Regions from separate parts of the Streptomyces sp. NPDC048211 genome, predicted to be linked through region 2. Evidence: riboswitches for the same ligand, from Rfam matches in the RefSeq annotation. Region 2 holds a riboswitch; the other holds the start of a gene.

Region 1 (14,943 bases), on a different contig from region 2:
GCTGATCAGTACCGACTGCCGGTCCCTGGGGGCCAGCACCTTGTCCCAGAAGCCGTCGCCCGGTCCCAGCCGCGCCATCAGGAACAGCAGGTCATGGGCGTGCCAGGCCGTGCTGGGCGCGATGTCGGCCTCGTTGTGCCATCCGCTGGCGGAGGCGAAGTAGCCACCGGGCGTCTGGTAGCCCGCGTAGGTGGCCAGGCATGCCTCGGTGAACGCCTCCAGCTCGGCGTCGGGGCCCTCGGCCAGCACCTCGTGGATGCCGTAGAGCGTCAGGCCCATGCCCGCGATCAGCATGGGAGTGTCGGTCTTGAGGGCGCGGTCGCCCTGGACGTACCAGTAGCGGTGGTAACGGACGGCGCCGGTCTCGTCGGTCCACGCCGAGCGGGCCACGTGCCGGCACAGCCGCCTCGCCTCGGCCAGCAGCTCCGGATCGCCCTGGGCGCGGTAGCCGAGCACCAGGGGGACGATCATGAGGCCGTAGTACTCGGCCGGCTCCAGGATGCCGCCCTCGGCACGGTCCCGCACGGTGCGGAACGTGCCGGAGCTGTCCGCGTCGGGCACGCCGCGGTGGTGGAACAGGCGCACCAGGGTGGCGAGGTCCTCGGGTATCTGCTCCGCGTACGTCTTGTCGTCGGCCAGTTCCGTGTACAACTGCTTGACCCACACCCGGGCGTATTCCTGGTTGCAGGTGCCGTCCTCACCGGCCCGGCCGCCCCCGTACATCTCGCACGCGTCGAGGTTGCGGCGTACGGCCGTGAGCGCGGCTTCCACCTCGGCGTCGGGCAGCAGATGACGTGCGTGCTTGAGAGCGAGGAGCACACCGAGGCTGCCGACGGCGTTGTGGATGAGCCCGGTGGTCGCCGACTCACCGACCTGGAAGCCGATGTGGCGGTACTGGCCGTCGTCCTGGAACTCCGTGGCCTGATAGCGCACCAGCCGCCGCAGCAGTTCGACGCCCCGCTCGTCGGGCTGTTCGGCCAGGGCCTGGGCGAGGGCCCCGACGGCCGGGCCGGCGAACGTGGTGTGCCCGCTGGTGAAGTCGAGGAAGGTGAAGGGGTTCGTGCCCCACACACTGTGGTTGTGGAAGCCGTTGACCGCGCCCTCCTGCGTGATCCAGCTGTGCAGCCAGCCGGCGAGTGCGGCCGTGTCCGGCTCGGTCCTGCGGTGTTCCATGGCGTTCCTTCCGTAGGGGTGACAGAGCCGCGCGGCATCCGGCCGGGTGGAGGCGGTGACGTTCATGTCCGTTTCTCCGCTGGCAGCGTCGCGCTGCTCACGGGAAGCAGGGACAGGGCGGTGAGTTCGTCCCAGAGGGCGTCGGGGACCGAGGCCGCCAGCCGGTCGGCGTTGGTACGGGACTGGTGGGCGTTCCGCGCGCCGAGGACCACCGAGGTGACCGCCGGGTGCCGCAGGGGGTGGGCGATGGCGGCCTCCGGGAGGCTGCTGCCGTGCCGCTCGCAGACGTCGGCGATCGCGGCGGCCCGGCCGAGCAGTTCACGGGAGGCCGGCCGGTAGTCGTACGTGGCGTGCGACGGTGGGCGGGGGGCCGCGAGCAGCCCGGAGTTGTACACCGCCGCGGCGACGACGCCCACGCCCCGCTCCAGGGCCAGCGGCAGCAGCTCGTCCTCGGCGGAGTGGTCGAGCAGGGTGTGGCGGCCGGCCACCATGACGATGTCCACGTCGCAGCGGCGGACGAACTCGGTGAGCATTCCGGTCCGGTTCATTCCGGCGCCCACCGCCTTCACCACCCCCTGGTCACGCAGTTCGACGAGGGCGCCGACGCCCGTCGTGGACGCCTCCTGCCAATGGTCGTCGGGGTCGTGGAGATAGACGATGTCGATGTGGTCCAGACCGAGACGGTCCAGACTGCCCTCCAGGGAGCGCAGGATCCCGTCCCGGCTGAAGTCCCAGCTGCGGCGGGACGCCGCGGGCACCACGAACCCGCCGTCGTCCCCGAGGTGGGCGGTCTCCGGACTCGGCACCAGCAGCCGTCCCACTTTGGTGGAGACGGTGTACTGGGACCGGGGACGGTGCGAGAGGGCAGCGCCGAGGCGGCGTTCGGACAGCCCCAGCCCGTAGTGCGGGGCCGTGTCGAAGTAGCGGACACCGCTGTGCCAGGCCGCGTCGACGGCGCCCGAGGCGTCCTCATCGCTCGTGACCCGTCCGAGGTTTCCCAACTGGGCTGCTCCGAAGCCGAGTTCCGTCAGAGCCGGGGTCCGGGCAGCGGTTCGGGTACGCACGCGCTTCACCGGACCCTGGCGCGCGCGGAGGCCGCGAGGTCCTCGGGGTGGGCGAACGGAAGGCCCGACGCGAACCGCTCCACCTCGTCGACGACGGCGTCTCCGATGCGGTGCAGCTCACCACCCATGGAACCGGCCAGGTGCGGGGTGAGCACGACGTTGTCCAGCGACCACAGTTCGCTGTCCTCGGGGAGCGGTTCCGGGTCGGTGACGTCGAGCACGGCGTCGATCCGGCCGCTGCGGAGCTCCGCGGTCAGGGCGTCCTGGTCGACGACGGCTCCGCGGGCGGTGTTCACGAGCGTCGCCCCGTCGCGCATGAGGGCGAGCAGGCCCGCGTCGATCTGTCCCCGCGTGCGAGGGGTCAGCGGCTGGTGCAGGGACACCACGTGGGCGCTTCGCATGAGGTCGTCGAGCGCCACCGGCCGGGCACCGAGGCCGATGGCCTCCTCCGCGGTGAGGGTGGGGTCGTACAGGAGCACGTCGACATCGAAGGAACGGAGCAGGGAGAGGACCGCGCGGCCCACGGTGGAGGCGCCGACGATGCCCACGGTCTGCCGGTAGTTGCCGGGTACGGTGTGCGTGGCCGGATGGTCCGGAACGCTCATTGACCGCCGGAACTTCCTGGCGGCGGGCAGTGCCCGCTTTCCGGCCAGAAGGATCATGGCGAGCGTGTACTCGGCCACCGGGACGGAGTTGGCGGCCCGGGCGTTGGCGGCGACCACCCCGCGGGCGGTGAAGGACTCGGGGTCCTCCAGGCAGGTCGCGGCGACACCGCCCGCGTAGACCACGGCCCGCAGCCGGGAGGCGTACGGGAGGTGGGCGGCGCGGACGACGGGTGCGTTCCAGCCCGCGACGAGGATGTCCGCCCCGGCCAGGGCCTCCCGTGAGCGGGCGGATTCCAGCTCGGTGAGAACGAGACCGGTGTCGATGTCGGCGGCCCGGCGCAGGCGGGCGTACGCGTTCTCGTCGAAGAGGGAGCCGGCCAGTGCCGGCGGGTTCATCGCGAGGACGGCACGTGGTCGTGTCACGGTGCTATCCCCTTCCGGGTGCTCCCGGCGGCGGTGTCGTCGGCGGGCCGGCCGTCGTGTCCGGATCCGGGCACGAGGCGCAGGCCGGCATCGGGCGGCCGGACGTGGGGTCCGGCCGGCTGGGCCCAGCCGGCCGTCTCCTCCAGCCGCGCGATCGCCGCCTCGTCGACGGTGATGCCGAGCCCCACGGAGTCGCCGAGGACGATGCCGCCGTCGGCGACCTCCTGGTCCACCGTGAGTCCCACCGGGGCCGAGGTGTCCTGCACTTCGGTGACCAGGTGGTTGGGGGTCGCGGCGGCGGCGTGGGCGAGGGGGTTGGTCTCGTAGCCGACCGGGCTGACAGGCAGGTCCTGGCCGTGGGCGAGGGTGGCGACCCGGAGGAAGTGGGTGATGCCCCAGACGCTGCCGGTCTGCACCACCTGCACGGCGTCCCCGGCCAGAAGAGGCCGGAACTGCTCCAGTCCGGTCAGGTTCTCGCCGGTGGCGACGGCGGTACGCGCGGCCCACCCCACGGCCCGGTTTCCTGCCACGTCCCATCGGCGGACGGGTTCCTCGATCCAGGTGAGGTCGACGTGGCTCTCGATGCGGGCCAGCAGCCGCACCGCCTGGTGTCTGCCCCAGGTCTCGTTGACATCGAGCATCAGGGCGGGGGAGCGGGTGGTGGCCCGCAGCACGTCCGCCACCGCGTTGAGCCGCGCGATGTCGCGGTCGGTGTCGAGTCCGCCCTTGATCTTGGCTCCGGTGAAGCCGCGTTCGGCCCAGCCGGTGTAGAGCGCGACGAGTTGTTCGTCGTCCAGGGCGATGTCCAGGCCGGAGGCGTATCCGGGAACGAAGCGGTCGGCGGCGCCGAGTGTGCGCCACAGTGGTTCGCCGGCCATCTTGGCCTTGAGGTCCCACAGCGCCATGTCGAAGGCGCCGATGGTGCCGAACACGGCGCCACCGTGGCCGGACTTGAACGTGTGGGCCAGCATCCGGTCGTAGAGGGCGGTGACGGCCCGGGGGTCCTGCCCCTCGATGGCGGGGAAGATCCGATGTGCCTCGGCGTGGGCCCCCAGGCCCACGCCGGTGAGACCGTCATCGGTTTCGACCAGGACGACCGGGACCTCGGTGACCCCGCTTGCGACGAAGCCGTTCGCGTCCCCGACGGGGCGGCCCCAGTGGTGCACGGTCCGCAGGGACCGGTATCCGGTGATCTTCATCTGCTCCCCCTCTGAGTGCTCGTTAGCAGCCCCCGGACGGAGGCGCGGGAGGCCTCCGGGGTGGCTGGTGCGTCCGTGGACCGGTGACCTGTGGTCCGGGAAGGCCGGGCGCGGGCCGCGGGGGATGGTGCCGGGGCACGCGGCTCGCGCTCGACGACCGCGCCGTCTGCTGATGGTTCGGGGGCGTTTTCTCTGGGCGCGGGCCATGGCGTCGCGCCGTCGAGGGGGAGGCCCCGCGCCACCCCTTCAACAGTCGTAACGTATCATACAAGTGACGACCTGGAAGCTTTGCGGAAACACCGAACTCACCTGTGCAGCAGGGTTCGTGGACGGAAGAACGCCATGTCGGAGCACCTGCTGAGCCCGGATCCGGCGCCGTCGGGTCAGCGTTCCGCCCCGCGCCGACGGGCTGTCGAGTCGGCGAGGTAGCCGTCCACCTCGCCTGCGGCGTGGGCGGCGAACATCGGACCTGCGGTCTCGGGATCCCCGTGGCGCAGGACCTCCAGGAGCTCGGCGTGGTGCTCGGCCAGCGCGCCCCAGCCGCCGTCGTAGCGGGGGTCGCCCAGCACGTGGAGATCCCAGAGACTGGACTCGATCACGCGCCACAGCCGGATCAACGCCTCATTGCCGGCGGCCGCGCACACATGCCGGTGGAACGACATGTCGGCGCCGCGGAACGCCGCGATGTCGCCCTTGTCCACGGCGAGGCGCAGTCGTGCCACATCGTCCGTCAGCAGCCGTGAGTGCTCGGCGCCGAGGCGGCCGGCCGTGCGCCTGGCCACGTACTCCTCGAACATGACCCGGATGTCCCTCACGTCCTGGGCCTGTTGCTCGGAGATCCGGGCCACACGCGTGCCCCGGTGCGGCTGGGAGGTCACCAGGCCCTCGTGCGCCAGACGCTTGATCGCCTCGCGCGGCGGCGCCTGGCCCGTGCCCACCCGGCGGGCGATATCCGCCTCCACGAGGGGCTGCCCCGGCGCGATTTCACCGCTGACGATCCAGTCCCGCAGCAGCGCGTACACCTGGTCCGAGGGTGGCCGCTGCGGGAGGCGTGACGGCTCCGGCGCCGCTCCCGCCGCGCTTCGGCCGCCTCCTCGCCGGCGCCCACTCCTCGGCGGCTGCGCCCCGTCGGGCAGTTGGGCGGCCTGCTCGCGTCGGATGCGCGCCACGGTGGACTGCGACAGGCCGAGGGTGTCCGACAGGGTGCGGGTGGACGGCACCGGAGTGCCGTCGCCGGCCTGTGCGAGCACGTCCGCGATACGCGCCTCCGCCTCCCGCCTCGTGACGCTGCGCGGTCGGCCCGAGCGGGGAGCGTCCCTCAGTCCGGCCATGCCCCGCCGCACGTAGCGGTCCCGCCACTTGGCCACAGTGGCGGGACTGACCTGGAACCGCTGAGCCACCTCGGCGTTGGTCAGCCCCTCGGCCAGGGCCAGGACGATGCTGCTGCGCAGACGCACGGCCCCGGGCAGCCGGCGCGAGTAGTCGGACAGAGCAGCCCGGTCCTCCTCGCTGAGCTGGGGAAACGCCTGCGGATCGGAAAATGTCATGGCTTTGCCACTCCACGGTTGGGTGAACTTATGACTCGGAGGGCCACGGGAAAGACGTCCCGCACGCATCAACTTATGGTTCGCTCCGGCGTATTGACGGCGACCGGGCGCGAACATCTTACTTATCGTGCTCAGCCAGTGACCCACGAGATCGCGCTCCGCGAAGCACCCCGAGGAGGAAACGCTGCGTGAACGGAGGACCGGAGGCGCGGGGCCCGGAAGAACCGGCGCCGTGTCGCCCGTCCGCACCTGAACACCGTCCCCGGCCCCGCACGGGACACCGGGAACCACCCGGGGACAACCGCCCCCGGCCATGACGGCCCGCGCGACGGCACCCCTGTGCCCGCGCCTGCCCGGGCCGAATCCTTCCTGCGCCCATACGACCCGGGCGGAGCGAACCTGCTCCCCGGTGACCGGCGGGCGATGACAGACCGAACGTGAAGCCGCGATGACGTGCTCGGACGTCGTCATCGCGTGCAGGAGCACGCCCCGGTGCGGCACGACCCGTGCCCCCGCCCGGCGGTCGCACGTCCACGGCCGAACGACAGAGCCACATAACGCACGTGGCAAGGAGACCTCATGCCCCTCACCACCCTCGTACGACAAAGGTCAAGACTTCCCCTGCTGCTGGCGGCCGGCGCCCTGCTGGTCAGCGGAGCGACACTGAACGTGCCGGATGCGCAGGCGCGGGCGACCGGCTGCAAGGCCACCGCTCTCTTCGTCGCGCCCGACGGGAGCGACCGGGCCAAAGGCACCGAAGCCAGCCCCTTCAAGACCATCGAAGGCGCCCGCGACCACATCCGCGACAAGGGCCTCAACCGTCCCGGGCGTATGCGTTGCGACATCAACGTCAATCTGCGCGCGGGCGACTACCCGGTCTCCACGACGATCGACTTCGACGACCGGGACTCGGGTGCCGACGGGCACCGGGTCGTCTACCGCTCCTACGACGGCGCGGGCAAGGCCCGCGTGATGGGGGCTGCCCCGGTCACCGGCTGGGAGGAGTACAAGGACGGCATCTACCGTGCGGACGTCGGCACGGACAAGCCCTTCTACACCCTCTTCGAGGACGGCAAGCGCGCCACCACGGCCCGCTACCCCAACCGCAAGTCCGACGACGAGTGGGCCCCCTACATGACCTCCGTGCTCTCCGAGCCTGAGAAGGAGGCCGTCCGTCAGTGGCTCTACTCCAGCCCCGGCGACTGGGACGCGAGCTGGAATCTCGACCAGGCCTCGGCCGTCGTCTGGTCGGGCGGCAGCTGGAGCTGGTTCACCGACACCGTCCCGATCCGGGACTGGAACCCGGCGAAGAACCAGATGACCCTGAAGTACTGGACCCGCTACGCCCTGATGAACTCCCGCGGCGGCTCCCGCTACTTCCTGCAGAACTCGCTGGACTTCCTGGACCAGGCGGGCGAGTACTACATGGACTTCAAGAAGGGCCAGGTGTACTACAAGCCGCGCGGCGACATCAACGACGTGACCGTCCTGCGGCCCACCGTGAAGACCCTGTTCAACCTGGCCGGGCCCAGCCCGGACCGGCGCGTGCAGAACATCTCCCTCGACGGGCTCTCCCTCCAGTACACCGACTTCGTCGACTGGTACCGCAACGGCTGGATCAGTGACGGCGACTCAGGCGAACCGCACAAGTACCCCGAGTACGACCGGCAGATCGAGATGCCCCGCAACCGCTTCGGCGCCGTCACCGTGACCAACAGCAAGGACATCACCCTGTCCCGGCTGCACATCTCCGACACCGGTTTCCACGCGGTGTACGCCCTCTTCGCCAACGACGGACTGACGGTCAGGGACAGCCTGCTGGAGAACATCGGCGGCGACGGCATCAAGGTGGAGGGCCCGTACCCCGGCGAGGGCAACACCTCCAACGGTCACCTGCTGACCAACAACTACATCACCCACTACGGCGAACTGGTGCCCGGCGACGCCTCCGGCATCGAGCTCATGAACACCGGTCACAACACGATCAGCCACAGCCACATCAAGCACAGCGCGCGCTACGGCATCAGCCTCGAAGCGCGGCCCGAGGTCGCGCCTGCGGACGACTACGCCCGCGACAACACCTTCGAGTACCTGCGCATCGACCAGGCGGGCCTGGACAGCGGTGACATGGGCGCCTTCTACACCTACGGCGTCAGCAACGTCGAACCGCACACGATCGACAACCACGTCCGCCAGATGGTCATCGGCGATGTGATTCCGGACGGTTCCATGCCGGACAGCGGAACCCGCGGTGTCCACATGGACGCCGGCGGCTGCGGCTTCAGCTTCGAGGACATCGAGGTCGGCAAGACCACCGACCAGAGCTACCAGAGCTACCAGTGCAACGACGTGAAGAACGCCAACTGGGAAGACGGCTACGACGCCTCGAAGATGGAGTACGACAAGATCGGTGTCTCCGCCGACTTCCCGTACCCGCTGCCCGAGGGCGACACCCAGTGACCGGTCACTGACCGGACACCGCCAGAGGTACGGGCCCGCCCCCGGGACCGGCGACGGCCCCCGCCCGTACGGGCCCGTACCTCCGCACCCCGGGGCGGGAGGCGGCCGCGCTCCCCGCCCCGTCACCCGCCCGCACCGCACCCCACATCTGGAGGCACCCCATGTCCGAGTTGTCCCGGCGCAACGTCCTGGCCGTTGCCGGAGCATCCGCGGCGTCGATGGCCCTGAGCGCCGGAAGCGCGCAGGCGGCCGGTGCGGCCGGTGACGCCGCGCCGGCGGCCGGCGGCTCCGTGCACGGACCCAACCCCATGCGCCTGTGGTACCGGTCCCCGGCGGCGGAATGGCTCGAGGCGCTCCCGGTCGGCAACGGCCGGATCGGCGCCATGGTCTTCGGCGGCACCGACACCGAACGGCTCCAGCTCAACGAGGACAGCGTGTGGGCCGGAGGCCCGCACGACTACGTCCGTCCCGGTGCCGGAACACACCTGGACGAGATCCGCCGCCTGGTGGTGGAGGAGAAGTGGAACCAGGCGCAGCGGCTCATCGACACCGACTTCATCGGCAGCCCCTCCGAGCAGGTCGCCTACCAGGTGCTCGGCGACCTCGAACTCGCCTTCGACACCGCGGGTGAGGTGACCGACTACGAACGCGAGCTGGACCTGGAGACCGCCGTCGTACGCACCGGCTACACGCGCGCCGGAGTCCGCCATGTGCGAGAGGTCTTCGCCAGCAGCCCCGACCAGGTCATCGTCGTACGGATGACCGCCGACACACCGGGAGCCATCGGTTTCACCGCGCGCTTCACCACTCCGCAGCGGGCGACCGTCGCCACCGTGGACGCGCACACCGTCGCACTCGACGGGGTCAGCGGCGACTGGTACGGCCTGCCCGGGTCCGTGCGCTTCCGTGCGCTCGCCCGGGCGCGGACCGAGGGGGGCCGCGTGTCCACCGCCGACGGCGCGCTGACCGTCGAGGGAGCCGACAGCGTGACCCTGCTGATCTCCATGGCGACCAGTTACCGCAACTACCTGGACGCCGGAGCCGACCCCAAGGACCGGGCCCGCCGCCACCTCGCCCCGGCGGCCGTCCGGTCGTACGATCACCTGCGCTCCCGGCACGTGGGCGACTACCGGCGACTGTTCTCCCGGGTCGCCATCGATCTGGGCCCCTCGGAGCGCACCGCTCTGCCCACCAACGAGCGCATCCCGCTCTTCTCGGACGGCAAGGACCCGCAGTTCGCCGCCCTGTACTTCCAGTACGGGCGCTACCTGCTGGCCTCCTGCTCCCGGACACCCGGTCAGCCGGCCAACCTCCAGGGCCTGTGGAACGACAGCCTCAACCCGGCCTGGGAGTCCAAGTACACCGTCAACATCAACTTCGAGATGAACTACTGGCCGGCCGGCCCCGCCAACCTGGCGGAGTGCTGGGACCCGGCCGTGCAGATGGTCCACGAACTGGCCGAGTCCGGTACCCGTACCGCCAAAGCCATGTACGACGCGCCCGGCTGGGTGCTGCACCACAACACGGACGGCTGGCGGGGGACCGCGCCCGTGGACGCCGCGCAGTACGGCATGTGGCCGACCGGTGGCGCCTGGCTCTGCCTGATGCTCTGGGACCACTACCGCTTCACGGGCGACCGGGGCGAGCTGAGCCGCAACTACCCGGTGATGAAGGGCGCGGTCGAGTTCTTCGCCAACACGCTCGTCGTGGACGCGAAGACCGGCTGGCTCGTCACCAACCCCTCGCAGTCCCCCGAGGTCACCCATCACCAGGACGAGGGCGAGAGCGTCAGCATCTGTGCCGGTCCCACCATCGACATGCAGCTCCTGCGGGACCTGTTCGACGCCTACCGGAAGGCCGCCCGGGAACTGGGCCGGGACCCCGGATTCGTCGAGCGGGTCAGTGAGATCCGCGACCGCCTCGCGCCCACGAGGGTCGGGTACCTCGGCCAGATCCAGGAGTGGCTGGAGGACTGGGAGGAGGCCGCGCTGGTCCGCAGCCGTCATGTGTCCCACCTCTACGGCGTCTTCCCGAGCGCGCAGATCAATCCGCGCACGACTCCCGAACTCGCCGCCGCCGCGGTGAAGAGCCTGGAACTGCGCGGAACGGCAGGTCAGGGATGGTCCCTCGCCTGGAAGATCAACATGTGGGCCAGGCTCCTGGACCCGGCACGGGCCTACAAGCACCTGGCGGACCTGCTCACCCCCGCGCGCACCGCCCCCAATCTCTTCGACCTGCACCCGCCGTTCCAGATCGACGGAAACTTCGGCGGGATCTCCGGCATCACGGAGATGCTGCTGCAGAGCCACGCCGAGGAGATCGCCCTGCTGCCGGCGCTTCCCGCGTCCTGGCCCTCCGGCTCCTTCCGAGGGCTGCGGGCCAGGGGCGGATTCGAGGTCGACCTCGCCTGGACGGCGGACGGGATCACGCACGCCGAGGTGCGCTCGCTGCTCGGCAACCCGGTGCGTGTCCGGACCCCGCACCCGGTGGACGTCGGGGGCGCCGGAGTCGACCGGCCGGAGGAGTGCGTGGTGTCCTTCGATACCCGCCGCGGCGGCCGGTACCTGCTGACCGCCCGGCCCACGGGGCACTGACGCGGGGGAGCGGGCCACCGGGCCGACGGCGCGACGACGAGCCGCGCCGCGGCCCGGCTCCGGGCTCCCCGGGGCCTGCGGATCACGTCTGCGCCCTCACGCCGCAGAACGGTCACTGACTTCCCGCACCGGCGTGGGCACTCAGGACATCTGCCCATCCGGCTCCGCGTAGGCACAGCGATTCGGCCGGTATGCCAACGCCCGCCCGGAAAGGGGGAGGACTGGGAGCCATGGACACCATGTGTCAGTTCGAGAATTGAGTAGAGACCTGTGAGGAGGAAGGTAAAGGTCGGCACTCCGTACGCCCCAGGCATGCGGGAGGTCGCGTCGCGCCTGACGGCTACATGATGACCGCCCGTTGCTGGGGGCGGGACGGGAAGCCGGCCGGGACCATCGTGCGTGAAGTGGTGCACGCACTACAGTGCGGTGTGGGCCGTGACTGGCGCTGAGGTGGAGAACCACCGGGGAGCGGTCTGACGAGATGTCATTGCCGTGCGCCTGGGCGAGTGGTCAGCAACGCCTGGAGAGCAATGATGCCCGCGACTCAGACAGCCCAGCTCATGGACGGCACCGGTCTCGCCAAATCCATCGTCGAAGGGGCTGCGGCCAAGGCGATGGAGATCTCGCGGCGCACGGGTTCCGGTCCCTGTCTGGCGACGGTGCTGGTGGGGGAGGATCCCGCGTCGGCCACGTATGTCCGCATGAAGCGCGCGCGGTGCGCGAAGGCTGGGATCCAGTCCCGGCATATCGGACTGCCGGCCACCACCACGACCGCCGAACTGATCGATACCCTCGCCGGCCTGTCCGGTGATCCGGAAGTCCACGGGATCCTGCTTCAGCATCCTTGCGGCCCGCACATCGACGAGCGAGCGGCATTCGAGGCCATTGCCCCGGAGAAGGATGTCGACGGGGTCACGATGCATTCCTTCGCCGCGATGAGCTTCGCGCTGCCGGGCTTCGTGTCCTGCACTCCCGGCGGGATCATGCGGCTGTTGGAGGCATACGACGTCGATCTCGTCGGCAAGCACGCGGTCGTGGTGGGCCGCAGTGCGATTCTCGGCAAGCCGGCAGGGATGCTCCTTCTCGCAAGGGATGCAACGGTGACGTACTGCCACTCACGCACAGCGGACCTGCCGGAGATCGTCCGGGAAGCGGACGTCGTGGTAGCGGCCGTGGGGAGGCCCCGGCTGATCCGGGGCGAGGACATCAAGCCCGGAGCGGTGGTGATCGACGCCGGATACAACCCGGGCAACGTCGGAGACGTGGGGTTCGAGACCGCCCGCACCCGCGCCCGTCTGATCACTCCCGTGCCCGGCGGCGTCGGACCCATGACCATCGCCGTCCTGCTCGCGCAGACCGTGGAAGCCGCAGCGAACCAACTCGGCTTCTGAGAGCACTGAAGCGGCTATGAGGAGCCGCTCGCCCTGGGGTGATCCGGCCGACCGGACTGGTGGAGAGCGAGCCAGATGCGGTCGCGGGTCAGGGGGAGTCGGGTGAAGCGGATGCCGGTGGCGTCCCGCAGGGCGTTGGCGAAGGCGGGGGCGACCGGGTTGAACGGGCTCTCGCTCATGGACTTGGCGCCCAGCGGCCCGATGGCGTCCGCGGTCTCCATGAAGTGGACCTCGGTGCGGGGGACGTCGGCGTACTGGGGGAGCCGGTAGCGGCGGAAGGCGGCGGTTTCCACTGCGCCGCGGGCATCGACGCGCACACTCTCGAAGAGGGTGGCGCCGAGTGCCTGGGCGACCCCGCCCTCGACCTGCCCCCGGCACTGCATGGGGTTCATGACCTTGCCCGCGTCAGCCGCGTGCACGCTGCGCAGGATACGGACTTCGCCGGTGCCGGGGTCGACGGCGACCCGGAACCACTGGGCGTTGAAGGCGACCGAGCGTGGGGTGCCGCCGAAGTGGCCGTCGGCGGCGAACTCGACCCCGACCGCCCGGCCGGCCGCGTACAACTCCTTCAGAAGGAGGCGTCCGCCCGGGTGGAGCACCGCCTCTTCCGCCAGCCGGCAGTCGGCGCGTGGGACATGCAGGTGGGCGGCGGCGAAGTCGAGGAGCAGGTCGGCCAGGGCGCGGGTGGCGCGCAGGGTTGCCTTGCCCGCGACCACCACGCCGGTCGAGGCGAAGGCCCCCGTGTCGTGGCGCACGACGTCCGTGTCGGACTGGCGGACGGTGATCCGCTCGACGGTGGTCGACAGTTCGCCCGCCGCGATCTGCCGGTGCACGGTTGTCGTGCCGTTGCCGAACTCGGCGGTGCCCACGGCGAGATCGAAGGCGCCGTCCGGCAGCAGGACCGCGCGGGCGTCGGCGAAGTGGCCGCCGGGCGGTCCGGTCGCGATCATCGCCAGCGCGGCCCCCTCGCCCACCAGCCAGCCGTGGGGTACGGGCTCGGTGACCTGTTCCGACCGGGCGCGGCGGACGATGCCCAGACACTGGTCGAGGCCGTAACTTGCGATGTGCAGGTCCTCCTCCTCGCCGCCCGGGGAGAGCATGGGCTCGCCCGGTCCGATGATGTTCCGTTCCTTGAACTCCAGTGGATTCAGACCGAGTCGGCGGGCGAGCTCGTCGAGGGCGGACTCTACGGCGAACATCACCTGACCGAGCCCGTAGCCGCGGAAGGCGCCGGCCGGGACGGTGTGCGTGTAGACGGAGAACGCGTCGACCTTCTTGTGCGGGGCGCGGTACACGGCCGTCGACTCGCCGACACTGTGGAACATCACCGCCGGGCCGTGATTGCCGTAGGCGCCCGTGTTGGAGACGACACGCAGTTGCAGCGCGGTGAGGGTGCCGTCGCGGCGAGCGCCGAGCTTCACGCGGATGGTGAAGGGGTGGCGGGTGGTGGCACCGTAGAACTGCTCGGCACGGGTGTACTCCAGTTTCACCGGCCGGCGGAGGCGCAGAGTGGCCAGTGCGACGATGTCCTCGACGAGCATCTCCTGCTTGCCGCCGAAGCCTCCGCCGACCCGGCCCGCCTCGACCCTGACCTTGTCTTCGGGCAGGTCGTAAAGGGCGCACAGGGCCCGGCGGGTGAGGAACGGGGTCTGCGTGCTGGACCGTACGACCAGTCGCCCGTCCTCGTCGAGCCAGGCCACCGCGCCGTGCGTCTCCAGACTGGCGTGCTGGACGCGCTGGGTGTGGAAGGTCTCCTCGTACACGGCGTCGGCGTCGGCGAAGCCCGCCTCGACGTCGCCGATCTCGCCGTGGGCCTCGCCGACGACATTGGCGAGCGGGCGGGAGATCCGGGCGGTCGTCGCGTCCTTGTCGTGGACGACGGGTGCGCCCGGCTGCATCGCATCCTCCGGATCGAGGACGGCGGGCAGGACGTCGTACGTCACCTCGATGCGGCGACAGGCGTCCTCCGCGGCGGCTTCGCTCTCGGCGACGACGGCGGCGACGCGCTGGCCGATGTAGCGGACGGTGTCGTCGAGCACGCGGGTGTCGTCGGGGTCCTCCGTGGGGTGTTCGTGGCGGGCGGTGGAGAAGTGCCGTTCGGGGGCGTCGTAGTGGGTGAACACGGCGTGGACGCCGGGGACGCGCAGGGCGGCGGTGGTGTCGATGGCTGTGATGCGGGCGTGGGCGTGTAGGGAGCGCAGCAGTTTCATGTGCAACAGGCCCGGGACGTCGAGGTCGAAGGTGTAACGGGCCGTACCGGTGACGACCTGGGGGCCGGCGGGGGCGGGCAGGTTGCGCCCGACGCTCTCACCGGCCTCCGGAGCCTCGACGTGGCAGACGCCGCGCACCGCGTCCTCGATGGCCCGGTAGCCGGTGCAGCGACACAGGTTTCCCTTGAACGCCCGGGGGAGGTCGGCGAGCTGCTCCTCGTCGAGCGCCGCCGTCGTCATGAGGAAGCCGGCGGTGCAGAAGCCGCACTGGAAGCCC
Region 2 (14,943 bases):
GGCCGCGATCTCTCAGGCGCGCTCGAAGCGGTAGCCCATCCCCGGTTCGGTGACGAAGTGCCGGGGGTGGGAGGGGTCGGCCTCCAGCTTGCGCCTCAGCTGGGCCATGTAGACCCGCAGATAGTTGGTCTCGGTGCCGTACGAGGGCCCCCAGACCTCCTGGAGCAGCTGCTTCTGGCTGACGAGGCGGCCGCTGTTGCGGACCAGGACCTCCAGCAGGTGCCACTCGGTGGGGGTGAGCCGCACGTCGCGTCCCTCGCGATGGACCTTCTTGGCGGCGAGGTCGACGGTGAAACCCTCGGTCTCCACGAGCACGACCGCGTCGCCGCCGTCCTGACCGACGGGCTCGGCGCGGCGCACCGACGCGCGCAGCCGGGCCAGCAGCTCGTCCATGCCGAACGGCTTGGTGACGTAGTCGTCGGCCCCGGCGTCCAGGGCCTCGACCTTCTCGTCGGAGGTGTGCCGGGCGGAGAGCACCAGGATCGGCACCCGGGTCCAGCCGCGCAGGCCTCTGATCACCTCGACGCCGTCCATGTCGGGGAGCCCCAGGTCCAGGACGACGACGTCGGGGTGGCGCGCGGCGGCCAGCTGGAGCGCGGTGGCCCCGTCGGGCGCGGCGTCCACCTCGTACTTGCGCGCCTTCAGGTTGATCACGAGGGCGCGTACGATCTGCGGCTCGTCGTCGACCACAAGCACCCGGGTCATCGCGGTCCTGCCTTTCTGCTGTACGTGAGTCGGTACGGAGGTCTGGACGGAGGCCGGTGCGGAATTCCGCGTGCGGGCCCGCACGCAGGCCCGTGCGTCCGTGCCGCACGGGGGCCCCGGAGCTCGCGGCGGATCATGAGGTGACCCGCGCGGGCAGGTCGGGGGTGGTGGGAACGTACCCCGAGGCCGCCTTCAGGGTCAGGACCATGGTGAGGCCTCCGCCCGGGGTGTCCTCGGCGCCCAGCGTGCCGCCCATGGACTCCACGAAGCCGCGGGCCACCGCGAGCCCCAGGCCCACCCCGGCGCCGCGCGGGGCGTCGCCGTAGCGCTGGAAGGGCTCGAAGATGCGTTCCTTGGCCTCGTCGGGCACGCCGCGGCCGCCGTCGGCCACCCGTAGCTCGACCCTGGCGCCCAGGGCGCTGGCGGCCACGGTGACGCGCTCACCCTCCGGGCTGTATTTGACGGCGTTCTCGACGATGTTGGCGACGGCGCGCTCCAGCAGCCCGGGGTCGACGGCGACCATCGGCAGCGTCTCGGGGATGTCCAGGTCGACGCTGTCCTCGGGGACGCCGCCGAGCGCCATGGGCACGACCTCGTCGAGGTCGATCTCACGGATCAGCGGGGTGACGGTGCCGGTCTGCAGGCGGGACATGTCGAGGAGGTTGCCGACGAGGTGGTCGAGGCGGTCGGCACCGTTCTCGATGCCTTCGAGGAGTTCGGCCTCGTCGTCGTCGGACCAGGCGACGTCGTCGGAGCGCAGGGAGCTGACGGCGGCCTTGATGGCGGCCAGCGGGGTCCGCAGGTCATGGCTGACGGCGGCCAGCAGCGCGGTCCTGATCCTGTTCCCCTCGGCCAGGCGACGGGCCTTCTCGGCCTCGCCGACCAGGCGCTGGCGGTCCAGGACGACGGCGGCCTGGGCGGCGAAGGCGCCGAGCACACGACGGTCCTCGGCGGGCAGCACCCGGCCGGAGAGGGCCAGGGCCATGTGGTCGCCGACGGGCATGTCCGCATCGGCGTCCTCGGGCCGGGCGACCGGCGCCGGGCCGACGCTGCCGGCGCACGTCCACGGGTCGACGTCGCTCTGCCGCTCCAGCAGGGCGACGGACTCCATGCCGAAGGTCTCGCGGACCCGGTCCAGCAGGGCGTCCAGGGTGGTCTCGCCGCGCAGCACACTTCCGGCGAGGAAGGAGAGGATCTCGGACTCGGCGCGCAGTCTGGCGGCCTGGTGGGTGCGGCGGGCCGCGAGGTCGACGACCGAGGCCACCGCGGCGGCCACCGCGAAGAAGATCACGATGGCGACGAAGTTCTCGGGGTCCTGCACGGTCAGGGTGTGGGTGGGCGGGGTGAACCAGTAGTTCAGCAGCATCGAGCCCGCGGCGGCCGACGCGAGGGCGGGCAGCAGTCCGCCGAGCAGGGCCGCGGCGACGGTCATGAAGAGGAAGAGCAGGACGTCGTTGGCGAGCCCCGGGCCGTTCTCCATGCCTTTGAGGAGCAGCGAGAGGAGGACCGGGCCGCCCACGCCGACGAGCCAGCCCCAGATGATGCGCGCCCGGCCGAGGCGGGCGCCCCGGGAGATGGGGAGGCCGCGGCCCTTGGCGACTTCGTCGTGGGTGACGATGTGGACGTCGAGGTCGGTGCCGGACTCACGGGCGACGGTGGCGCCGACGCCGGGGCCGTAGATGTACTGCCAGGCCTTGCGGCGGCTGGAGCCGAGGACGATCTGGGTGGCGTTGACGCCCCGGGCGAATTCGAGGAGCGCGGAGGGTATGTCGTCGCCTATGACGTGGTGGAAGGTGCCGCCGAGGTCCTCGACGAGCGTGCGCTGGACGGTCAGCTCCTTGGGCGAGGCCGATGTCAGTCCGTCGCTGCGGGCGATGTAGACGGCGAGGATCTCGCTGCCGGAGCCCTTGGCCGCCATGCGGGAGGCGCGGCGGATGAGGGTACGGCCCTCGGGGCCGCCGGTGAGTCCGACGACGATGCGTTCGCGGGCCTGCCAGGTGGTGCGGATGTTGTGCTCGCCGCGGTACTGCTGGAGGTACTCGTCGACCCGGTCGGCGACCCAGAGCAGGGCCAGCTCGCGCAGGGCGGTGAGATTGCCGGGGCGGAAGTAGTTGGAGAGCGAGGCGTCGATCCGGTCGGGCTTGTAGATGTTGCCGTGGGCCATCCGCCGGCGCAGCGCCTGGGGCGACATGTCGACGAGTTCGAGCTGGTCCGCGCGGCGGACGACTTCGTCGGGCACCGTCTCGCGCTGGCGTACGCCGGTTATGGACTCGACGACGTCGCCGAGGGACTCCAGGTGCTGGATGTTGACCGTGGAGACCACGTCGATGCCGGCCTGGAGCAGTTCTTCGACGTCCTGCCAGCGCTTGGCGTTGCGGGAGCCCGGCACATTGGTGTGCGCGAGTTCGTCCACCAGGGCGACGGCCGGGGCGCGCTCCAGGACGGCGTCGACGTCCATCTCGGTGAAGACGGCGGAGCGGTACTCGATCTCGCGGCGCCGGATCTGTTCGAGGCCGTGCAGCATGACCTCGGTACGGGGCCGGTCGTGGTGCTCCACGAAGCCGACGACGCAGTCGGTGCCCCGCTCCACACGGCGGTGCGCCTCGGAGAGCATCGCGTACGTCTTGCCGACGCCGGGTGCCGCACCGAGGTAGATCCGAAGTTTGCCGCGCGCCATGGCCCCATTGTCTTCCTGAAACCGGATCTTCTCACGGAGACCGGTGGCTGCCGATGCGGCAGCCACTGTCGAAACTACCCCGTGAATTTCCGGCATATCGGGCGGGGGGTGTGGGTGCGTTCCGTATTGACGCAACTCTGATGCCTCCGCCGCCGCAACCCGCCCCGCCCCGGCCGGAGGCGATTCGGCCGGGGCGGGGCGGGGCGCCGTCAGTGGTGGAAGAGCCGCAGGCCGGTGCGTGCCAGGGCGATGCCGTGGGCGCGGCAGGCCTCTTCGACCTCGTCGGACCGGATCGAGCCACCCGGTTCCGCGATGCACGTCACCCCGTGGCGCCGGGCGTGGTCGACGTTGTCGCGGAACGGCAGCGAGCCGTCCGACACGAAGGAGACACCCGTCAGCCGGCCGAGCCATTCGGTGCGCAGCGCCGCGTCCAGCTCGGGCGGCTCGCCGCCGAGGGCGTCCCGGCAGCGGTCGCGCTCGTCGGCGGTCAGGTCCCCCTCGACGAGCCGGATCTGCCAGTTGATCCGCTCCTGCCGGCGGATGCCCGTACGGAAGGCGAGATCACGCACCAGCGGATGCCTGCGGAGCCACCAGGTGTCCGTCTTGGCTCCGGCCAGCCGGGTGCAGTCCACCCGGGACTGCTGACCCGCGCCGATCCCGAGGGCCATGCCGTCCTTGAGGTAGCACACCGCGTTGGACTGGGTCCGGCGCAGCACCACGAGTCCGAGCAGCAGGTCCCGGCGGGAGGCGGCCGGAACCTCGCCGGTCACGACGTCCGCGACCGCCTCCTCGGACACGGGCACGGGGTCGCGCTCCTGGGACAGCCGGAGGCCGAAGACCTCGCGCGACTCGGCGGCCGGGGCGGTGAAGCCCGGGTCGGCCTCCATGACGAGGAAGGTGCCGTTCTTCTTCCGGCTCAGCGCGTCGGCCACGCCCGGCGCATAGCCCGGCGCGACGATCCCGTCGCAGACGACGCGGCCGAGCAGCTCGGCCAGTTCGGCGTCGACCTCGTGCGAGACGGCGGCGAAGTCCCCGTACGAGGACTTGGGGTCACCGTCCCGGGCCCGCAGGTAGGCGCTGGTCAGCGGTCCGACGGTGGCGGGATCGACGCCGTGGAGGCGCGCGACGGCCTCGTCCACCGGACCGGCCAGTGCCGCCCCGGCGGGCGAGACGTGCTTGAACGAGGTCGCGGCCGGCACACCGAGCACGTCCGCCGCCTCCCGGACGAGCTGCCAGGCGTTCAGGGCGTCGAGCCAGTTGATATAGGACGGGACACCGCTCAGCACCTTCAGCGGCGGGCGCCCCGGATGTACGGGAGCGGCTTCGGCGGCGGCCTGCTGGGGGTTCATTCCGTAACGCATGCGCACTGGACACTCCAGGTCGGACGGGCCGACGGAGCGCCCAGGCGGTCGGCGGCTCCTCCGTGGAGGGTCGCTCCCCGGTGGTGATCCACCCTCGCCAGTCACGACGCGGCGATTCTAGGGAACCCGGTGCAAAGCCGCCAACTCCGCTGTCAGTGCTCGATGATGTGCCCGTCGCTGAGCTCCAGCACGCGGTCGGCGAGGCCGAGCAGCTGGGCGTCGTGGGTCGCGACGAGCGCGGTGACGCCCTCGCTGTGGACGACGGCGCGCAGCAGTTCCATCACCGCGAGGCCGGTCTCCGCGTCGAGCTGTCCGGTGGGCTCGTCGGCGATCAGCAGGGCGGGCCGGTTGGCGAGCGCGCGGGCGATCGCGACGCGCTGCTGCTGGCCGCCGGAGAGCTCGCCGGGGCGCTGAGCGGCGTGATCGGCGAGGCCGACCAGGGAGAGGAGCAGCGAGACCCGCTCCTCGCGCTCGCGCGGATCGGCCTTGCGCAGCCGCAGGGGCACGCCGACGTTCTCCGCCGCGGTCAGGATCGGGATCAGGCCGAACGACTGGAAGATGAAGCCGACCCGGTCGCGGCGCAGCTCCAGCAGCCCGTTCTCGCCGAGCGTGGAGAGATCCGTGCCGTCCACCGTGATCCGGCCGCTGTCGGGGGTGTCGAGGCCGCCGACCAGGTTGAGGAGGGTCGTCTTGCCGGAGCCGGAACGCCCCTTGAGGGCGACGAGCTCACCGCGCGGCACCTCGAAGGACACGCCGCGCAGCGCGTGCACGGCGCCGGCCCCGGAGCCGTAGGAGCGGTGCAGGTCCTCGATCCGGACCATCGGCCGCTCGGCGACGGTCGTGCCGCCCTCCCCGCCGGTGCCCGTGGCGGCAGTGCTCTCGGTCATGTCGCTCCCCGTGTGTCGGTCCTGTCGGCCGCCAGTATGTGCATGCGGCACGGGGCCGGGCAATGCCCGGGCCCGGCCGTGGTGGCCGGACCCGGGCATTCGGGGTGTTCAGCGCGTTCCGGCCTCGTGCGCGAGCTGCTTCAGCGCGATGTTGAGCTGGAGGACGTTGACGCGGGGTTCGCCGACGAAGCCGAGGATGCGGCCGTCGGTGTGCTGGTCGACGAGCCGGGCGACCTGCGCGGCGTCGAGGTGGTTGCGTGCCGCGACACGGTTGACCTGGAGGTCGGCGTAGGCCGGGGAGATGTCGGGGTCGAGGCCCGAGCCGGAGGAGGTGACGGCGTCGGCCGGTACCTGGGAGGGGCTGACGGGGTGGCCGGGGACGGAGTTGTCCTTGACCACGGCGGCCTTGGCGGCGGTGACCCAGTCGATGAGTTCCTTGTTGTCGCCGGAGCGGTTGGTCGCGCCGGAGAGGATCAGCGAGTACTGGGTGTTGACGCTGTTGGTGCCGAGGCCGTTGGAGGGGCGGGGCTGGAACCACCTGAGGTCGGGGTCCGGGGTCTCCTGGCCCTTCTTGAGGGGGAGGTCGTAGCGCTGGCCGATGAGTTCGGAGCCGACGACCTTGCCATGGGAGCTGATCTCGGAGCCGTTGGCGTGGCCGGGCATGAGGCCCTGCGCGACGCCGGTGACGGCGAGCGGGTAGATGACGCCGCAGACCAGGGTGAGGACGAGCAGGGCGCGCAGCCCGGCCCCGAACAGGCGGGCGGAGTTTCCGAGGGAGGTGTTCATGGCAGGTCAGCCGATTCCGGGGATGAGGGAGATGATCAGGTCGATGATCTTGATGCCGATGAACGGGGCGACCAGGCCGCCCAGCCCGTAGACGCAGAGGTTCCGCCGGAGCATGGAGTCGGCCCCGCTGGGCCGGTACCGGACGCCCTTCAGCGCGAGCGGGACCAGCGCGACGATGATCAGCGCGTTGAAGATCACGGCGGACAGGATCGCGGACCGCGGCGAGGACAGGTCCATGATGTTGAGCTTGTCCAGGCCCGGGTAGACCACGGCGAACATCGCGGGAATGATCGCGAAGTACTTGGCGACGTCGTTGGCGATGGAGAACGTCGTCAGTGCGCCCCGGGTGATCAGGAGCTGCTTGCCGATCTCGACGATCTCGATGAGCTTGGTCGGGTTGGAGTCCAGGTCCACCATGTTCCCGGCCTCCTTGGCGGCCGAGGTTCCGGTGTTCATGGCCACGCCGACATCGGCCTGGGCCAGCGCCGGGGCGTCGTTCGTGCCGTCGCCGGTCATCGCGACGAGTTTGCCGCCGGCCTGCTCCCGCTTGATGAGGGCCATCTTGTCCTCGGGCGTGGCCTCGGCGAGGAAGTCGTCGACGCCCGCCTCCTCGGCGATGGCCTTCGCGGTCAGCGGGTTGTCGCCGGTGATCATGACCGTGCGGATGCCCATCCTGCGCAGCTCGTCGAACCGCTCGCGCATGCCCTCCTTGACCACGTCCTTCAGGTGGATGACACCCAGGACCCGGGCACCGTCCGCGTCCTCGCGGGCCACCAGCAGCGGGGTGCCGCCGGCCTGCGCGATGCGGTCGGTGAGCGCCTGCGCGTCCGGGGAGACGCTGCCGCCCCGTTCCCTCACCCAGGCGACGACCGATCCGCTCGCGCCCTTGCGGACCTTGCGGCCGTCCACGTCCACACCCGACATCCGGGTCTGGGCGGTGAACGCCACCCACGCGGCGTGGGCGAGCTCGCCCTGGTGACGCTCGCGCAGGCCGTACTTCTCCTTGGCGAGGATCACCACGGACCGGCCCTCGGGCGTCTCGTCGGCCAGCGAGGAGAGCTGGGCGGCGTCGGCCAGTTCGGCCTCCGTCACACCCGGGACGGGGAGGAACGCGGCTGCCTGCCGGTTGCCGAGGGTGATGGTGCCGGTCTTGTCGAGCAGCAGCGTCGAGACATCACCCGCCGCCTCGACGGCGCGCCCGGACATGGCGAGCACATTGCGCTGCACGAGACGGTCCATGCCGGCGATGCCGATCGCCGAGAGCAGCGCGCCGATGGTGGTCGGGATCAGGCAGACCAGCAGCGCGGCCAGCACGATCATGGACTGCTCGCTGCCGGCGTAGACCGCGAAGGGCTGGAGGGTGACGACGGCGAGCAGGAAGACGACGGTGAGGGACGCCAGGAGGATGTTCAGGGCGATCTCGTTGGGCGTCTTCTGCCGGGCCGCGCCCTCGACCAGAGCGATCATCCGGTCGATGAAGGTCTCGCCGGGCTTGGTGGTGATCTTGATGACGATGCGGTCGGAGAGCACCTTCGTACCGCCGGTGACGGCGCTGCGGTCTCCGCCGGACTCCCGGATGACCGGGGCCGATTCGCCGGTGATCGCGGACTCGTCGACGCTGGCGACGCCCTCGACGACATCTCCGTCCCCCGGAATGATGTCGCCGGCCTCGCAGACGACCAGATCGCCGATGCGCAGGTCGGTTCCGGGGATCCGTTCCTCTGCCGCCCCGGTCAGCCTGCGGGCGACGGTGTCGGTCTTGGCCTTGCGCAGGGTGTCGGCCTGGGCCTTGCCGCGGCCCTCGGCGACGGCCTCCGCCAGGTTGGCGAAGATCGTCGTGAGCCACAGCCAGACGGCGATCGCCCAGCCGAACCAGTCCGTCGGGTCCAGAACGGCGAGCACGGTGGTGAGCACCGAACCGATCAGCACCACGAACATCACCGGGGATTTGACCATGGTCCGGGGGTCGAGCTTGCGTATCGCGTCGGGGAAGGAGGCGATCAGCATCCGGGGGTCGAACAGCCCGGCGCCGACGCGCCCTTCGGGAACGGTCCCGGCCTGGGTGTCCTGGTGCGGCGCGCGGGCCGGCGTGACTGTGGACATCGCGTCCTCTTGCTTCGTACGGATGGTCATGACGCCAGCCCCTCGGCCAGCGGCCCCAGAGCGAGGGCCGGGAAGTAGGTCAGACCGGCGATGATCATGATGGTGGCGACCAGCAGCCCGCTGAAGAGCGGCTTGTGCGTGCCGAGGGTGCCGACGGTGGCCGGTACGGGCCGCTGCTCGGCGAGCGAGCCGGCCAGGGCCAGGACGAACACCATGGGCAGGAACCGGCCCAGCAGCATCGCGAGCCCGATCGTGGTGTTGAACCACTGGGTGTCCGCGTTGAGCCCGGCGAACGCCGAGCCGTTGTTATTGGCGCCGGAGGTGTAGGCGTAGAGGATCTCCGAGAAGCCGTGCGCGCCGGAGTTGGTCATCGAGTTGCCCGGCGTGGGCAGGGCCATCGCGACGGCGGTGAAGCAGAGCACCAGGGCCGGCGTGATCAGGATGTAGCAGGCGGCGAGCTTGATCTCGCGGGTGCCGATCTTCTTGCCCAGGTACTCCGGCGTGCGCCCGACCATCAGGCCGGCGATGAACACCGCGATGACGGCCATGATCAGCATCCCGTAGAGACCGGAGCCTGTACCGCCGGGCGCGATCTCGCCGAGTTGCATGCCGAGCATCGTGATGCCGCCGCCGAGGCCGGTGTACGAGGAGTGGAACGAGTTCACCGCACCGGTCGAGGTGAGGGTGGTGGCGACCGCGAAGATGGACGAGCCACCGACACCGAACCGGTTCTCCTTGCCCTCCATCGCCCCGCCCGCGATCTCGAACGCGGGTCCGTGGTGGGCGAATTCGGTCCACATCATCAGCGCGGTGAAGCCGAGCCAGATGACGCCCATCGTCGCGAGGATCGCGTACCCCTGCTTGAGCGAGCCGACCATGCGGCCGAAGGTGCGCGTCAGGGCGAACGGGATGACGAGGATCAGGAAGATCTCGAAGAGGTTGGAGAGCCCGTTGGGGTTCTCGAAGGGGTGGGCCGAGTTGGCGTTGAAGTAGCCGCCGCCGTTGGTGCCCAGTTCCTTGATGACCTCCTGCGAGGCGACCGCGCCGCCGTTCCACTGCTGTGAGCCGCCCGTGAACTGCCCGACCTCGTGGATACCCGAGAAGTTCTGGATCGCTCCGCAGGCGACCAGCACGAGCGCGCCGATCACCGCGATCGGCAGCAGGATCCGTACGGTGCCACGCACCAGGTCGGACCAGAAGTTGCCGAGTTCACCGCTGCGGGTGGCGGAGAAACCGCGGACGAGTGCCACCGCGACGGCGATGCCGACGGATGCCGACACGAAGTTCTGCACCGCGAGGCCGCCGGTCTGCACGACGTGGCCCATGGCCTGCTCGCCGTAGTACGACTGCCAGTTGGTGTTCGCGACGAACGACGCCGCGGTGTTGAACGCCTGATCGGGGTCGATCGAGGCGAAGCCGAGCGAACCGGGCAGCGAGCCCTGGAGCCGCTGCAGCAGGTACAGGAAGAGGACGCTCGCGGCGGAGAAGGCGAGGACGCCGCGCAGATAGGCGGGCCAGCGCATTGCCGTGTTCGGATCGGCGCCGATGGCCTTGTAGATCCACTTCTCCACCCGCAGATGCTTCGGGGAGGAGTAGACGCCGGCCATGTAGTCACCGAGCGGGCGGTACGCCAGACCCAGCGCCACGACGAGCGCGAGTACCTGGAGCACGCCGGCGAGGACGGGGCTCATATCGGGCTCAGAACCTCTCCGGGTACAGAAGGGCGAGGACGAGATAGCCCAGCAGGGCTACGGCGACGACGAGGCCGACCACGTTTTCGGCAGTCACAGCTTCGCCACCCCCTTGGCAATGAGTGCCACCAGCGCGAAGACCGCGATCGTGGTGACGACGAAGGCCAGGTCGGCCATCGGGTGCTCCTGGATGAGGTGCGGATTTCTCGGACCTCCTGAGCAAACCTCCCTCCCGCACCTCCGTGACCTGCGTTGATGGCTTCCATACGGGGACGGGCGCGGCCTTGACGGCGCCTGTACGTGCCCGATACGCGCCCCATACGGGCCGCCGGCGCCCTGCTCCGCCCCCGGACGCACAGAAGCCGGTGGCCCGTACCCCTTCGAGGGGGTACGGGCCACCGGCCGGTGCTTACGGGGTGCGGGTCAGCGCACCTCGGTGATCTCGGGACCGCGCTGCAGGCCGGCCATGCCGCCCGAGAACTTCGAGCCCTCCTGCTCCTCCTGCTGGACGCCCTCGGGGACCATCTGGGCGTCGTTGGGGAGCTTGAGGACGATCGGGTCGCGCGGCGCCATCGGGCCGTCGCCGCGGACGACCACGGTGTCCCGGAAGACCGTCTCCAGGAGGCCGGCGGCCTCCGGCTGCACGGCACCCTGTCCGGAGATCACTCCGCGCAGGAACCAGCGCGGACCGTCGACACCGACGAAGCGCACCATCTGCACGCCGTTCGCCCCGTCGGGAAGCTGTACGGGGACCTGCGCACGCAGTTCCCAGCCCAGCGGGCCCTCGACCTCGTCGATGATGCCGCCCTGCTGGGTGATACCGGAGGCGATCTCCTCGCGGACCTCGCCCCAGATGCCCTCCTTCTTGGGGGCTGCGAAGGCCTGCAGCTGGATCGCGCTGTCGCGCAGCACGACCGTGGCGGCGACGATCGCGTCACCGGCGACCTCTACGCGCAGCTCCATGCCCTCGACACCGGGCACGAAGATGCCGCCCAGGTCGACCCTGCCCTCGCCGGGCTGGGAGACCTCGTCGATGTCCCACGGGCCGTCCGGCCGCGGTGCCGGCGGAAGGTTCGTCCGGCGCGATCCGCTCTCGGCGCCATCCCGCTCGTCGACGACCTGCTCGGCCTCGCGCGCTTCGTCCGCCGTGTCATCGGCGGAACCACTGTTCTTGCGACGTCCGAACACGTCACTTTCCTTCCCGGTCGGATTCGACCGAAGCGTAGCTGTTCCCGCCCTGGGGAACCCCGCCCCGGACGCCATCAACATCAACGGCGGCATGACCGCCGGTGGACCCGAAGCCCCCTTCGGCCCGCGCCGAACCGGGAAGCTCCGACACTTCGTGGAAGCGCACCTTCTCGACCTGCTGCACGACCAGTTGGGCAATCCGGTCGAACCGCTCGAACCGCACGGACTCGCGCGGGTCGAGATTGATGACGATCACCTTGATCTCTCCACGGTACCCGGCATCCACCGTCCCCGGAGCATTCACGAGGGCGACTCCGCAGCGTGCGGCGAGACCGGACCGAGGGTGCACGAACGCCGCGTACCCGTCCGGCAGGGCGATCGAAACCCCGGTCGGCAGTACGGCCCGCTCGCCCGGCGCCAGTTCGGCGGCCTCGGTGGTGACCAGGTCCGCCCCGGCGTCGCCCGGGTGCCCGTAGGCCGGAATCGGCACGTCCGGGTCGACCCGGCGGATCAGGACATCGACGGGATGGCGCATCACGGGTTCACCTCGAAGGCACGGGTCCGCTTGACCTGGTCGGGATCGGCCATCGCCGCCCGGATCTCCGCCGGGCGGCCGTTGTCGATGAAGTGGTCGACCTTGACCTCGATGAACAGGGCCTCGGCCCGGACCGCCACGGGCCCGTCCGGGCCGCCGATCCGGCCGGTCGCCCGGGAGTAGATCTTCCGGCCGTGCACGGCGGTGACCTCGGCGTCCAGGAACAGCACGGTGTCCACCGGCACGGGGCGGACGAAGTCGGTCTCCAGCCGTCCGGTCACCGCGATCACGCGCAGCAGCCAGTTCAGCGAGCCGAGCGTCTCGTCGAGGGCGGTGGCCAGCACGCCGCCGTGAGCGAGGCCCGGAGCGCCCTGGTGGGCGGCCTGCACGGTGAACTCGGCGGTGACGCCGACACCCTCGCCGGCCCGCGCCTGGAGGTGCAGCCCGTGCGGCTGTCCGTCGCCGCATCCGAAACAGTGTTCGTAGTGCGCGCCCAGCAGCTCGCCGGGTGCCGGGGCGTCGGGGTGCCGGACCGGTTTCACCGCGTCGGCCGGGGGCTTCAGAGCCGCAGATGTTCCACTCACAGGCGCAGACCTTACCCGCGCGGGTACCCGCAGGTCGCGCCGTGCCAAGCTTGGGTCCATGCAGCCTTCCACCCCGCCCTTCGACGAACGTCTCACCGCACCCCGTTCGTGGTGGCTGATCGCCGTCCTGGTCGGCATCGCCTGTGCGCTGATGCTCCTGCCACTGGGCACCCTGCCGCTGCTCGCCGGGCTGGCGGGCGGCACCGCCCTGTCGGCGGTGGCGGTCAGCTCGTACGGCTCCGCCCGGATCCGGGTGGTGGCCGGCGCCCTCGTCGCGGGCGACGCGCGGATCCCCGTGTCGGCGCTCGGCGATGCCGAGGTGCTGGGCGCCGAGGAGGCACGCGCCTGGCGCTCGTACAAGGCGGACACCCGGGCGTTCATGCTGCTGCGCAGCTACATCCCCACCGCGGTGCGCGTGGAGGTGACCGACCCGCAGGACCCGACCCCGTACGTCTATCTGTCGACGCGCGAGCCGCAGGCGCTCGCGGCGGCCCTGAAGGCGGCGGCCCCGGCGGCCTGACCCGGGCCCCGGCCGGTTCGCGCGGGCTCTGCAGGTCTCGCGCGGACCGCGCAGGTCTCGTGCGGCCCGCACCGGGCTTCTCAGCCCTCCAGGCCCTTCGGATCCCCGGGCAGGGCGGTGTACGGGCGCTCCGGGCGCTCCAGCGGCGGCAGTTCCGTCAGCCGGTCCCAGGGGACCTGGCGCTTGCGCAGGTCCTTCCTGATCCGCTCGGCGAGTTTTTTGGTGTCGCGCCGGTTCATCATCGCGCCGACGGCGGCGCCGATCATGAACGGGATGAGGTTGGGCAGATCCCGCACGGTGCGCTTCATGATCTGCTGGCGGAGCTCGCGCTTCATCTGGCCGCCGAGCGCCGCGTTGACCGTCGTGGGGTGGGTGACGTCGATGCCGCGCTCCTCCGTCCAGGACGTGAGGTAGGCGTTGGAGCGCCGTCCGATACCGCCCGGCGGGCGCTGTCCGTAGACCTCGTGCAGTTCGGCGACGAGCTTCATCTCGATCGCGGCCACACCGGTGATCTCCGCGGCCAGCTCGGCCAGCATGGCCGGCGGCACGGGCATCATGGCCGCCGCGCCGATTCCGGCGCCAACGGTCGCGGTGGCCCTGCTCGCGCCGGCGATGAGCCGGTCGGCGATCTCCTCGGGCCCCAGGCCCGGGAACTGCCTGCGCAGAGTGGCGAGGTCGCGCACAGGGACGCGGGGAGCGATATCGATGATCAGGTCGGCGATATGACCGATCGCCGCCTTGGCGCTCTCCCCGCCCTTGCGTACGCCCCGTTTCACTGACTTCAGACGGCCTGCCCCGGTCACGGGCTCCGTCCTGTCGACCTGTCCGGCCCTGTCGGCCGCGTCGACTTCCGCAGCCGCCTCGATGGCGGCCACAGCCGCTTCGACTGCTTCGAGCGAGGCCGACCGGCCCCGCTCGTCGTCCTGTTCGCCCGGCGTGGGTGGCAGGGCGGACCGCTCGGCAGGCGCTGCTACGCCCTCTGCCGGGCCTGTACCGCCCTGTTGCGCCTCCGGCCCTTCCTTGCGCCGGGTGCGCCGCTTCCGGAACGGTGTGTCCCCTGCCACGGCCGACCGGACCTCAGTCGCAGTCGCGGCAGATCGGCTGGCCGTTCTTCTCGCGGGCCAGCTGACTGCGGTGGTGCACGAGGAAGCAGCTCATGCACGTGAATTCGTCGGCCTGCTTGGGCAGGACCCTTACGGCCAGCTCTTCGTTGGACAGGTCTGCGCCGGGCAGCTCCAGTCCTTCGGCCGCGTCGAATTCGTCGACGTCGACGGCGGAAGCCGTCTTGTCGCTCCGGCGAGCCTTGAGCTCTTCAAGGCTGTCCTGATCGACGTCGTCGTCGGTCTTGCGTGGGGTGTCGTAATCCGTTGCCATTGTCGCTCTCCCCCTCTGGGTGTCTGCGGTGTCTCAGCGCACGTAACGCGTGAGAGGCCGGACTTGTGCCCGACCCGAGGCGGAGATTTTGCCTCACATCAAGGTCTGTTACTCAATCGACACCCAAAAGGACCGCTCGAGAGTGATCGGCTTGGGTGGCGATGGGGACCGTACACGGTCCCGGCGGCACCGTTTGCCAGCGCCACCCCGTGTACTTCCCGTGATATCGGCCCCCGAAAACCCGACTTTTGCCGGTTTTCCGGAGGGATCCCTGATCACGGAGCGTGGACGGGCGGAAAATCGCTCCTGTGATCGATCACACACGGCCTCTCCGGGAGCGAGTCCCGAAAATTCCGCTCAAAGCGAACAAAAATAATCCGTGCACATTCCGCCGCGCCCAGCTTCTCAGACAGGCAGTGAGACGCGCATCACAAGACCACCGCCCTCGCGGGGCTCGGCGATGATACGGCCGCCGTGAGCGCGCGCCACGGAGCGTGCGATCGACAGGCCGAGACCCACCCCCTTGTCGCTG

Evidence for each region. Region 2 has a riboswitch for ZMP and ZTP ahead of ACGFZA_RS36585 (phosphoribosylaminoimidazolecarboxamide formyltransferase). Riboswitches for the same ligand answer to the same signal wherever they lie in the genome.
Region 1: another riboswitch for ZMP and ZTP. It lies ahead of ACGFZA_RS39245 (bifunctional 5,10-methylenetetrahydrofolate dehydrogenase/5,10-methenyltetrahydrofolate cyclohydrolase); the one in region 2 lies ahead of ACGFZA_RS36585 (phosphoribosylaminoimidazolecarboxamide formyltransferase).

The regions. Positions count from the first base shown of each region.
Region 1 covers NZ_JBIDAD010000021.1:48,689-63,631, forward strand. Annotated here, with positions in the region: gene ACGFZA_RS39210 (hypothetical protein) at 1-1,239, opposite strand, end outside; gene ACGFZA_RS39215 (aldo/keto reductase) at 1,236-2,237, opposite strand; gene ACGFZA_RS39220 (hydroxyacid dehydrogenase) at 2,243-3,265, opposite strand; gene ACGFZA_RS39225 (mandelate racemase/muconate lactonizing enzyme family protein) at 3,262-4,464, opposite strand; gene ACGFZA_RS39230 (GntR family transcriptional regulator) at 4,848-6,011, opposite strand; gene ACGFZA_RS39235 (right-handed parallel beta-helix repeat-containing protein) at 6,591-8,471, shown strand; gene ACGFZA_RS39240 (glycoside hydrolase N-terminal domain-containing protein) at 8,633-11,065, shown strand; ZMP/ZTP riboswitch at 11,491-11,576, shown strand; gene ACGFZA_RS39245 (bifunctional 5,10-methylenetetrahydrofolate dehydrogenase/5,10-methenyltetrahydrofolate cyclohydrolase) at 11,599-12,456, shown strand; gene ACGFZA_RS39250 (molybdopterin-dependent oxidoreductase) at 12,471-14,943, opposite strand, start outside.
Region 2 covers NZ_JBIDAD010000014.1:147,490-162,432, reverse strand. Annotated here, with positions in the region: gene ACGFZA_RS36595 (response regulator) at 13-705, opposite strand; gene ACGFZA_RS36590 (ATP-binding protein) at 839-3,382, opposite strand; gene ACGFZA_RS36585 (phosphoribosylaminoimidazolecarboxamide formyltransferase) at 3,592-4,743, opposite strand; ZMP/ZTP riboswitch at 4,775-4,858, opposite strand; gene ACGFZA_RS36580 (ABC transporter ATP-binding protein) at 4,896-5,630, opposite strand; gene ACGFZA_RS36575 (potassium-transporting ATPase subunit C) at 5,739-6,416, opposite strand; gene kdpB (potassium-transporting ATPase subunit KdpB) at 6,423-8,519, opposite strand; gene kdpA (potassium-transporting ATPase subunit KdpA) at 8,546-10,210, opposite strand; gene kdpF (K(+)-transporting ATPase subunit F) at 10,218-10,307, opposite strand; gene ACGFZA_RS36555 (DUF3710 domain-containing protein) at 10,634-11,398, opposite strand; gene dut (dUTP diphosphatase) at 11,400-11,933, opposite strand; gene ACGFZA_RS36545 (PaaI family thioesterase) at 11,933-12,517, opposite strand; gene ACGFZA_RS36540 (DUF3093 domain-containing protein) at 12,576-13,037, shown strand; gene ACGFZA_RS36535 (hypothetical protein) at 13,118-14,101, opposite strand; gene ACGFZA_RS36530 (DUF4193 domain-containing protein) at 14,115-14,411, opposite strand; gene ACGFZA_RS36525 (sensor histidine kinase) at 14,817-14,943, opposite strand, start outside.